3 regions of the Anoxybacillus sp. LAT27 genome follow, and region 2 is predicted to be linked to each of the others. Evidence: riboswitches for the same ligand, from Rfam matches in the RefSeq annotation. Region 2 holds a riboswitch; each other region holds the start of a gene.
The links. A riboswitch is a leader RNA that binds a small molecule or an ion and turns the genes downstream of it on or off. The one in region 2 is predicted to bind S-adenosylmethionine.

Region 1 (3,279 bases), on a different contig from region 2:
AAAGTCCGTATAATAAAAATTTAACGATGGCAGAATGTATCGAAAGTGTAGAAAAAGTGTTACAAAAACGCGAAGTACAACATGCGATTTTAGTTGGTATTGAGCTTGATAAACTAGCAGAAAACGGCATGTTGTCAGAGCCGCTTCAAACGATTGTCGAAACGGATGAAGGGCTGTTTGGCGTCGATGAAACGTTAGCGTTAGGGGCGGTACTCGGATACGGAAGCATTGCGGTGACGACATTTGGTCATCTCGATAAAAATAAAGTCGGAATCATTAAGCAGCTTGATACGAAACGTGGCAAAGGCGTGCATACGTTTTTAGACGATTTAGTCGCAAGCATTGCCGCAAGCGCCTCTGGTCGCCTTGCGCACAACTTGCGCGACGAGGAAGAAGCTGCGTTGAATGCGTAAAAAAAGCCGTAAATCCGCATGGGTTTACGGTTTTTTTACGGAAAAATGTGAAATATAAACGGCTTGCTTATTATGCGAATGAAGCCCTCAAAAAGCTTTAGGGGCTACGGTGTTTCTTTTTGCTGTTTTAACAAATCGCGAATTTCTGTGAGTAGTTGTTGTTCTTTTGTCATCGTTGGTGCGGTTTGTTTCGTTTCTTCTTGTTTTTTGATTCGCTCGTGCAAGTTGTTTAAAAGTTTGACAAATAGAAAAATCGAAAAGGCGATAACTAAAAAGTCAACGACGTTTTGAAGAAACACCCCGTATTTCACTTCCGCTTTGCCGACTTTCCAAGATAACCCGCTAAAATCAATGCCACCTAAAATAAGACCAACGAGCGGCATAATGATGTCGTTGACGAGAGAAGAAACGATTTTCCCGAACGCCCCGCCGATAATGACCCCGACAGCTAAGTCGATGACGTTGCCTCGTACTGCGAATTTTTTAAATTCGTTCCACATCGGCATGCCTCCTTTTGTTCATACTTTACCATACCCCCATTCTATTTGTCGATTTTTGCATGCGAGGCGCATGGTCGGGCAGTTGTGCATAACATGACGATGAATATGAAAAAAGAGGTGGGAACATGTATTACGTGTATCCAATGTATCCAATGTATCCATATCCGATCATGCCTTATCCGCTTCCGCGGGAATATACGAAAGATTACGGACCGAACCCGTTTGTCATTCAAATTGAAGAAGCGACGAAACGAAACAATATGTTCCGTACGACGTTATGGACAGGTCCGCATTTACAAGTGACGTTAATGAGCTTGCGTGTCGGGGAGGATATTGGTTTAGAAATTCATCCGGGCGTGGATCAACTTTTACGTATTGAACAAGGCGAAGGCATCGTGCGGATGGGAAAAAGGAAAAATGAATGGACGTTTGAACGACGAGTGGGCGACGGTTCTGCTATTTTTGTCCCTGCAGGAACGTGGCATAATGTAATAAACATTGGAAACGTTCCGCTAAAATTGTATTCCATTTATGCGCCGCCACAACATCCAGCCGGCACCGTCCATCCGACAAAAGCTGATGCTCTTGCGGCGGAATGAGAGAAAAGACTTGGGGGAAGCCCTCACGTGTTGGAAAAGGATAAAAAATAGTTGCAATTTTTCGGAAAATAAGATACATTAATTAAAAATCAGAAAATTCAATATCGTTTTGCGTTCTTATCAAGAGAAGGGGAGGGACTGGCCCGATGAACCTTCAGCAACCAGCCGAAAGCGGTCAGGTGCTAAATCCAGCGAATTGGCGTTCAATTCGGAAGATAAGAAGAAGCGACTGTAAAAGCCTTCTTCTTTGAAGGCTTTTATTTTTTTAGAAAGGAAGAGAGCGAATGAGTCATGTGGAAACGATATTAGCGCAAATTGGCAATCGAAGCGAGACGGTGACAGGGACGGTCAATCCGCCTGTCTATTTTTCAACAGCGTATCGGCATGAAGGGATCGGACAGTCGACAGGGTACGATTACATTCGGACAGGAAACCCGACGAGACATATTGTCGAGGAGGCGATTGCGCAGTTAGAAGAAGGGGATCAAGGGTTTGCATGTAGCTCAGGCATGGCGGCGATTCAAACGTTGTTTGCGTTGTTTGAAAGCGGCGATCATTTCCTCGTTTCAGCCGATTTATATGGCGGAACGTATCGGCTATTTGAAAAAGGGTGGAAGAAATACGGTTTGTCGTTTACATACGTCGATTTTCGCGATCTCGATGCGGTAAAGGCGCATGTGACGGACAAAACGAAAGCGATTTTTTTAGAAACGCCGACAAATCCGCTTATGCAAGAGGCGGATATTGAAGCGGTGGCAACGTTTGCGAAGCAATATGGGTTGCTTCTTATTGTTGATAATACGTTTTACACCCCTGTGTTACAAAGGCCATTAACGAAAGGGGCGGACATCGTCATTCATAGCGCAACGAAATATTTAGGCGGGCATAACGACGTGCTTGCCGGGCTCATTGTTGCCAAAGGAAAAGAGCTATGCGAGCAACTCGCGATGTATCATAACGCGATTGGGGCGGTGTTATCACCGTTTGATTCATGGCTGTTAATTCGCGGCATGAAGACGCTTGCGCTGCGCATGCGTCAGCACGAACAAAACGCGAAAGCCATTTATGAATTTTTAACACAACACGAAGATGTGACGGATGTGTTATATCCGGGGAGAGGCGGCATGTTGTCGTTTCGCGTGCGCGATGAAAAATGGGTGAATGCCTTCTTACGAAGTTTAAAACTGATTACGTTTGCGGAAAGTTTAGGCGGTGTCGAAAGTTTTATTACGTATCCCGCGACGCAAACGCATATGGATATTCCAGAGGATATTCGTATCGCCAACGGGGTATGTAATCGTTTGTTACGTTTTTCGGTCGGCATTGAATACGATGATGATTTAATTGCTGATTTAGCACAAGCGTTTCAGCGTATGAAAGAGGTGTAAAAAATGGATGTACAAACAAAGCTCGTTCACAATCAATGGCAGATTGATACGCAAACGGGCGCAGTGAGTGTCCCGATTCATCATGCATCGACGTTTCATCAGTTTGATTTTGATACGTTTGGCAAGTACGATTATAGCCGTTCTGGTAACCCGACGCGTGAGGCGCTTGAGGAAACAATTGCGGAACTGGAGGGGGGCGTCAGCGGTTTTGCGTTCGCATCGGGCATGGCGGCCATTTCTACGGCATTTTTATTATTGTCAAAAGGCGATCACGTGTTGGTTACCGATGACGTATATGGTGGAACGTACCGCATCATCACGGATGTATTGAGCCGATTTGGCATTGAATATACGTTTGTTGATATGACTGATTTAGATG
Region 2 (3,279 bases):
ACGAATAGCCGCGAAATGGTGAATATTTATGATACATAGGCTTTGCTACCGCCTGTTGCATCGCGCTTACAATGTGCGCTGGTGTCGGCTGATCTGGATTTCCTTGTCCGAGATTAATGACATCATACCCTTCGGCAATGACTGCGTTCACTTTTTGCACGAGCGAAGCAAAAAATTGCTTCGGAAGTTGCTGTAACAAGTTCGATTGCGGAAATGTTTTCATTTTTCACACCTACTTCACAAAAAGGTTGAAATTCTAGTCAAGAATCATATATCGTAAAAATCAAAATGTAAAGAAAATTTTTTTGAGGTGAATGAGATGAATATCGCTTGCGTACAAATGGACATTGCGTTTGGAGCACCGGAAAAAAATAAACAAACAGTCGTGCGCTACATGGAACAAATCGCGAAAGAAGCCGATGTCGTCGTTTTACCTGAACTATGGACGACAGGTTACGATTTAACGAGACTTGCTCATATTGCCGATGAAAACGGCGAACAAACGAAAGCGTTTCTTTCCGAACTTGCCCGCACGTATCATGTGCATATCGTCGGTGGATCGGTCGCGAAAAAAGTGGCGGACAACATAACGAATACGATGTATATCGTCCATCGAAACGGCGATGTCGTTTGTGAATATAGCAAACTTCATTTGTTTAAATTGATGGATGAGCATGTATATTTACAAGCGGGAGAAACGACCGGGCTATGTTCGCTCGATGAAACGACGTGTGCGGGGGTCATTTGTTATGACATTCGCTTTCCAGAATGGATTCGCGCGCATACGCTAAACGGTGCGGAAGTGTTATTTGTCGTTGCGGAATGGCCCCTTTCGCGCCTTCATCATTGGCGCACGTTATTAATGGCGCGAGCGATCGAAAATCAATGTTACGTCGTCGCGTGCAACCGTGCAGGATCAGACCCGAACAACACGTTTGCTGGGCATTCGATGATTATCGATCCGTGGGGAAATATTCTTGCAGAAGGAAGCGAACAAGAAACGGTCATCAAGGCAACGATCGACATAAGCGAAGTACAACGCGTACGCGCCCGCATCCCGATTTTTGCTGATCGTCGCCCAGACGTGTATAAAATTTTTGAAAAAAAAGATTGACAAACAAGCGAGAAGCGATGTATGATTCAAATCAAGCGAATTCACGAAACGTTTTCACTATTCAAAACATTCAAATATTCAAATAAAGATAAACACTCTTATCAAGAGCAGGTGGAGGGACGAGCCCGATGAAACCCGGCAACCGGCGATGACGCACGGTGCTAATTCTTGCAGCAGTAGGCTGAGAGATAAGAGGTGCGAAGCAAACTTCAAACCTCTTTCGTTCAGCGAAAGAGGTTTTTTATTTATGTCAAGGAGGGAATTCATATGTACGAACCGTTAACAGAACAAAAAGCGGTCGCGCTCGCGATTCGTTTAGGGCTATTCCAAGAAGATGCCCTTCTTTCTAGTCAAGAAATTGGTGATGGCAACTTAAATCTCGTCTTTCGCATCGTCAACGAACGCACAAACGACAGCATCATTATCAAACAAGCGCTACCGTATGCGAAAGTCGTCGGAGAAAGCTGGCCGCTCACATTAAAACGAGCGACAATTGAAAGCCAAGCGTTGCGCACATTCGCAAGCTACGCCTCTCAGTATGTACCAAAAGTGTATTATTCCGATGAGACTTTAGCGATTACGGTGATGGAAGATTTATCCCATTTACAAATTGCACGTCGTGGACTTATCGAAGGAAAAACATTTCCGAAGCTTTCTGAACATATCGGCGAGTTTGTCGCGAAAACGGCGTTTTATACGTCTGATTTTGGCATGAATCAACAACAAAAAAAGAAGCTCGCCCAACAGTTTACAAATCCTGAACTTTGTAAAATTACGGAAGATCTCATCTTTACCGACCCGTTTTTTGATCACGACACGAACAACTTTGAAGCAGAACTGCGCGCCGATGTCGAACAGCTTTGGCAAGATGATGAACTCAAGCGCGAAGTAGCGAAATTGAAACGGCTCTTTTTAACAAAAGCAGACGTGTTGCTTCATGGCGACTTACATACCGGAAGCATATTCGCAAGTGACGATGACACGAAAGTAATTGATCCAGAATTTGCATTTTACGGTCCGATCGGCTTTGATTTAGGGAATTTTTTTGCCAATTTACTATTAAACGCCCTCTCTCGCCATGAAAGCGAATGCGAGCCGCTCTTTACACATATTGAAAAAACGTGGGACGTGTTTGTTCGCACATTTACAACATGTTGGCAAGAAAGCAACGAACCGTATGCGCGCGTTTCTTTCGTGCTCGACGACATCATGAACGATGCGCTCGTCGAAGCGATCGGATTTGCTGGTTGCGAAGTCATTCGCCGCACGATCGGCTTAGCGCACGTAGCCGATTTGGAGGAATTGCCGCTTGAACGGCGGCTCGAAGCGAAACGCCATGCCCTTCGTCTCGGACGCGAGCTGATCGTCCATCGACACAATCTTCGTGTCGATGATTTCAAACGTCTCGTTGAACAAACCGCACATGTAAACAGCTAGGAGGAAAATGATGAAAGCAGTACAATGGCATGATACGCATATTACGATTTTAAACCAACAAGCGTTGCCTCATAAGACTGAATATTTAGAATTAAAAAATATAAAAGACGTATGGGACGCGATCGTCACGTTAAAAGTGCGCGGGGCACCAGCGATCGGCATGACCGCCGCTTACGGATTAGCACTTGCAGCCAAATTATATGAAACCGATGATTTAGCGACATTTCATACTAAACTAAAGCGCGATCGCGACTATTTAGCAAGCTCGCGTCCGACTGCCGTCAATTTATTTTGGGCGCTTGATCGGCTGATGAAAAGCGTCGCCAACGCCACATCTGTCAACGAAGCAAAAACGACGCTTATTCATGAAGCAATTTGCATTCAAATTGAAGATGAAGACGTCTGCCGCCGCATCGGTGAATATGCCCTTTCTTTGTTTCAAGACGGCGACCGCATCATGACAATTTGCAATGCGGGGGCGATTGCAACGGCACGCTACGGCACGGCGCTCGCCCCGTTTCATTTAGCGAAAGAAAAAGGAATCATCCTTCATGCGTACGCTTGTGAAACACGCCCGGTCTTGCAAGGCGCAAGGCTGACCGCTTGGGAACTTTCGCAAGCTGGCGTCGATGTGACCCTCATTACAGACAATATGGCGGCGCAAACGATGAAAGCAAAGCGCATTTCTGCCGTCATCGTCGGGGCAGACCGCATTGCCGCCAACGGCG
Region 3 (3,279 bases), on a different contig from region 2:
GCCGCGAAATGGTGAATATTTATGATACATAGGCTTTGCTACCGCCTGTTGCATCGCGCTTACAATGTGCGCTGGTGTCGGCTGATCTGGATTTCCTTGTCCGAGATTAATGACATCATACCCTTCGGCAATGACTGCGTTCACTTTTTGCACGAGCGAAGCAAAAAATTGCTTCGGAAGTTGCTGTAACAAGTTCGATTGCGGAAATGTTTTCATTTTTCACACCTACTTCACAAAAAGGTTGAAATTCTAGTCAAGAATCATATATCGTAAAAATCAAAATGTAAAGAAAATTTTTTTGAGGTGAATGAGATGAATATCGCTTGCGTACAAATGGACATTGCGTTTGGAGCACCGGAAAAAAATAAACAAACAGTCGTGCGCTACATGGAACAAATCGCGAAAGAAGCCGATGTCGTCGTTTTACCTGAACTATGGACGACAGGTTACGATTTAACGAGACTTGCTCATATTGCCGATGAAAACGGCGAACAAACGAAAGCGTTTCTTTCCGAACTTGCCCGCACGTATCATGTGCATATCGTCGGTGGATCGGTCGCGAAAAAAGTGGCGGACAACATAACGAATACGATGTATATCGTCCATCGAAACGGCGATGTCGTTTGTGAATATAGCAAACTTCATTTGTTTAAATTGATGGATGAGCATGTATATTTACAAGCGGGAGAAACGACCGGGCTATGTTCGCTCGATGAAACGACGTGTGCGGGGGTCATTTGTTATGACATTCGCTTTCCAGAATGGATTCGCGCGCATACGCTAAACGGTGCGGAAGTGTTATTTGTCGTTGCGGAATGGCCCCTTTCGCGCCTTCATCATTGGCGCACGTTATTAATGGCGCGAGCGATCGAAAATCAATGTTACGTCGTCGCGTGCAACCGTGCAGGATCAGACCCGAACAACACGTTTGCTGGGCATTCGATGATTATCGATCCGTGGGGAAATATTCTTGCAGAAGGAAGCGAACAAGAAACGGTCATCAAGGCAACGATCGACATAAGCGAAGTACAACGCGTACGCGCCCGCATCCCGATTTTTGCTGATCGTCGCCCAGACGTGTATAAAATTTTTGAAAAAAAAGATTGACAAACAAGCGAGAAGCGATGTATGATTCAAATCAAGCGAATTCACGAAACGTTTTCACTATTCAAAACATTCAAATATTCAAATAAAGATAAACACTCTTATCAAGAGCAGGTGGAGGGACGAGCCCGATGAAACCCGGCAACCGGCGATGACGCACGGTGCTAATTCTTGCAGCAGTAGGCTGAGAGATAAGAGGTGCGAAGCAAACTTCAAACCTCTTTCGTTCAGCGAAAGAGGTTTTTTATTTATGTCAAGGAGGGAATTCATATGTACGAACCGTTAACAGAACAAAAAGCGGTCGCGCTCGCGATTCGTTTAGGGCTATTCCAAGAAGATGCCCTTCTTTCTAGTCAAGAAATTGGTGATGGCAACTTAAATCTCGTCTTTCGCATCGTCAACGAACGCACAAACGACAGCATCATTATCAAACAAGCGCTACCGTATGCGAAAGTCGTCGGAGAAAGCTGGCCGCTCACATTAAAACGAGCGACAATTGAAAGCCAAGCGTTGCGCACATTCGCAAGCTACGCCTCTCAGTATGTACCAAAAGTGTATTATTCCGATGAGACTTTAGCGATTACGGTGATGGAAGATTTATCCCATTTACAAATTGCACGTCGTGGACTTATCGAAGGAAAAACATTTCCGAAGCTTTCTGAACATATCGGCGAGTTTGTCGCGAAAACGGCGTTTTATACGTCTGATTTTGGCATGAATCAACAACAAAAAAAGAAGCTCGCCCAACAGTTTACAAATCCTGAACTTTGTAAAATTACGGAAGATCTCATCTTTACCGACCCGTTTTTTGATCACGACACGAACAACTTTGAAGCAGAACTGCGCGCCGATGTCGAACAGCTTTGGCAAGATGATGAACTCAAGCGCGAAGTAGCGAAATTGAAACGGCTCTTTTTAACAAAAGCAGACGTGTTGCTTCATGGCGACTTACATACCGGAAGCATATTCGCAAGTGACGATGACACGAAAGTAATTGATCCAGAATTTGCATTTTACGGTCCGATCGGCTTTGATTTAGGGAATTTTTTTGCCAATTTACTATTAAACGCCCTCTCTCGCCATGAAAGCGAATGCGAGCCGCTCTTTACACATATTGAAAAAACGTGGGACGTGTTTGTTCGCACATTTACAACATGTTGGCAAGAAAGCAACGAACCGTATGCGCGCGTTTCTTTCGTGCTCGACGACATCATGAACGATGCGCTCGTCGAAGCGATCGGATTTGCTGGTTGCGAAGTCATTCGCCGCACGATCGGCTTAGCGCACGTAGCCGATTTGGAGGAATTGCCGCTTGAACGGCGGCTCGAAGCGAAACGCCATGCCCTTCGTCTCGGACGCGAGCTGATCGTCCATCGACACAATCTTCGTGTCGATGATTTCAAACGTCTCGTTGAACAAACCGCACATGTAAACAGCTAGGAGGAAAATGATGAAAGCAGTACAATGGCATGATACGCATATTACGATTTTAAACCAACAAGCGTTGCCTCATAAGACTGAATATTTAGAATTAAAAAATATAAAAGACGTATGGGACGCGATCGTCACGTTAAAAGTGCGCGGGGCACCAGCGATCGGCATGACCGCCGCTTACGGATTAGCACTTGCAGCCAAATTATATGAAACCGATGATTTAGCGACATTTCATACTAAACTAAAGCGCGATCGCGACTATTTAGCAAGCTCGCGTCCGACTGCCGTCAATTTATTTTGGGCGCTTGATCGGCTGATGAAAAGCGTCGCCAACGCCACATCTGTCAACGAAGCAAAAACGACGCTTATTCATGAAGCAATTTGCATTCAAATTGAAGATGAAGACGTCTGCCGCCGCATCGGTGAATATGCCCTTTCTTTGTTTCAAGACGGCGACCGCATCATGACAATTTGCAATGCGGGGGCGATTGCAACGGCACGCTACGGCACGGCGCTCGCCCCGTTTCATTTAGCGAAAGAAAAAGGAATCATCCTTCATGCGTACGCTTGTGAAACACGCCCGGTCTTGCAAGGCGCAAGGCTGACCGCTTGGGAACTTTCGCAAGCTGGCGTCGATGTGACCCTCATTACAGACAATATGGCGGCGCAAACGATGAAAGCAAAGCGCATTTCTGCCGTCATCGTCGGGGCAGACCGCATTGCCGCCAACGGCGATACAGC

Region 1: it holds a riboswitch for S-adenosylmethionine, as region 2 does, so the genes downstream of both, LD028_RS13920 (methionine biosynthesis PLP-dependent protein) here and mtnK (S-methyl-5-thioribose kinase) in region 2, are expected to answer to the same signal.
Region 3: it holds a riboswitch for S-adenosylmethionine, as region 2 does, so the genes downstream of both, mtnK (S-methyl-5-thioribose kinase) here and mtnK (S-methyl-5-thioribose kinase) in region 2, are expected to answer to the same signal.

The regions. Positions count from the first base shown of each region.
Region 1 covers NZ_JAIWYK010000440.1:1,553-4,831, reverse strand. The annotation lists gene LD028_RS13935 (phosphatidylglycerophosphatase A family protein) at 1-413, shown strand, start outside; gene mscL (large conductance mechanosensitive channel protein MscL) at 518-913, opposite strand; gene LD028_RS13925 (cupin domain-containing protein) at 1,039-1,512, shown strand; SAM riboswitch class I at 1,627-1,734, shown strand; gene LD028_RS13920 (methionine biosynthesis PLP-dependent protein) at 1,797-2,900, shown strand; gene metC (cystathionine beta-lyase) at 2,904-3,279, shown strand, end outside.
Region 2 covers NZ_JAIWYK010000065.1:24,263-27,541, forward strand. The annotation lists gene LD028_RS05060 (pyridoxal phosphate-dependent aminotransferase) at 1-223, opposite strand, end outside; gene LD028_RS05065 (carbon-nitrogen family hydrolase) at 320-1,114, shown strand; SAM riboswitch class I at 1,210-1,309, shown strand; gene mtnK (S-methyl-5-thioribose kinase) at 1,382-2,551, shown strand; gene mtnA (S-methyl-5-thioribose-1-phosphate isomerase) at 2,559-3,279, shown strand, end outside.
Region 3 covers NZ_JAIWYK010000434.1:59,190-62,468, reverse strand. The annotation lists gene LD028_RS13385 (pyridoxal phosphate-dependent aminotransferase) at 1-216, opposite strand, end outside; gene LD028_RS13380 (carbon-nitrogen family hydrolase) at 313-1,107, shown strand; SAM riboswitch class I at 1,203-1,302, shown strand; gene mtnK (S-methyl-5-thioribose kinase) at 1,375-2,544, shown strand; gene mtnA (S-methyl-5-thioribose-1-phosphate isomerase) at 2,552-3,279, shown strand, end outside.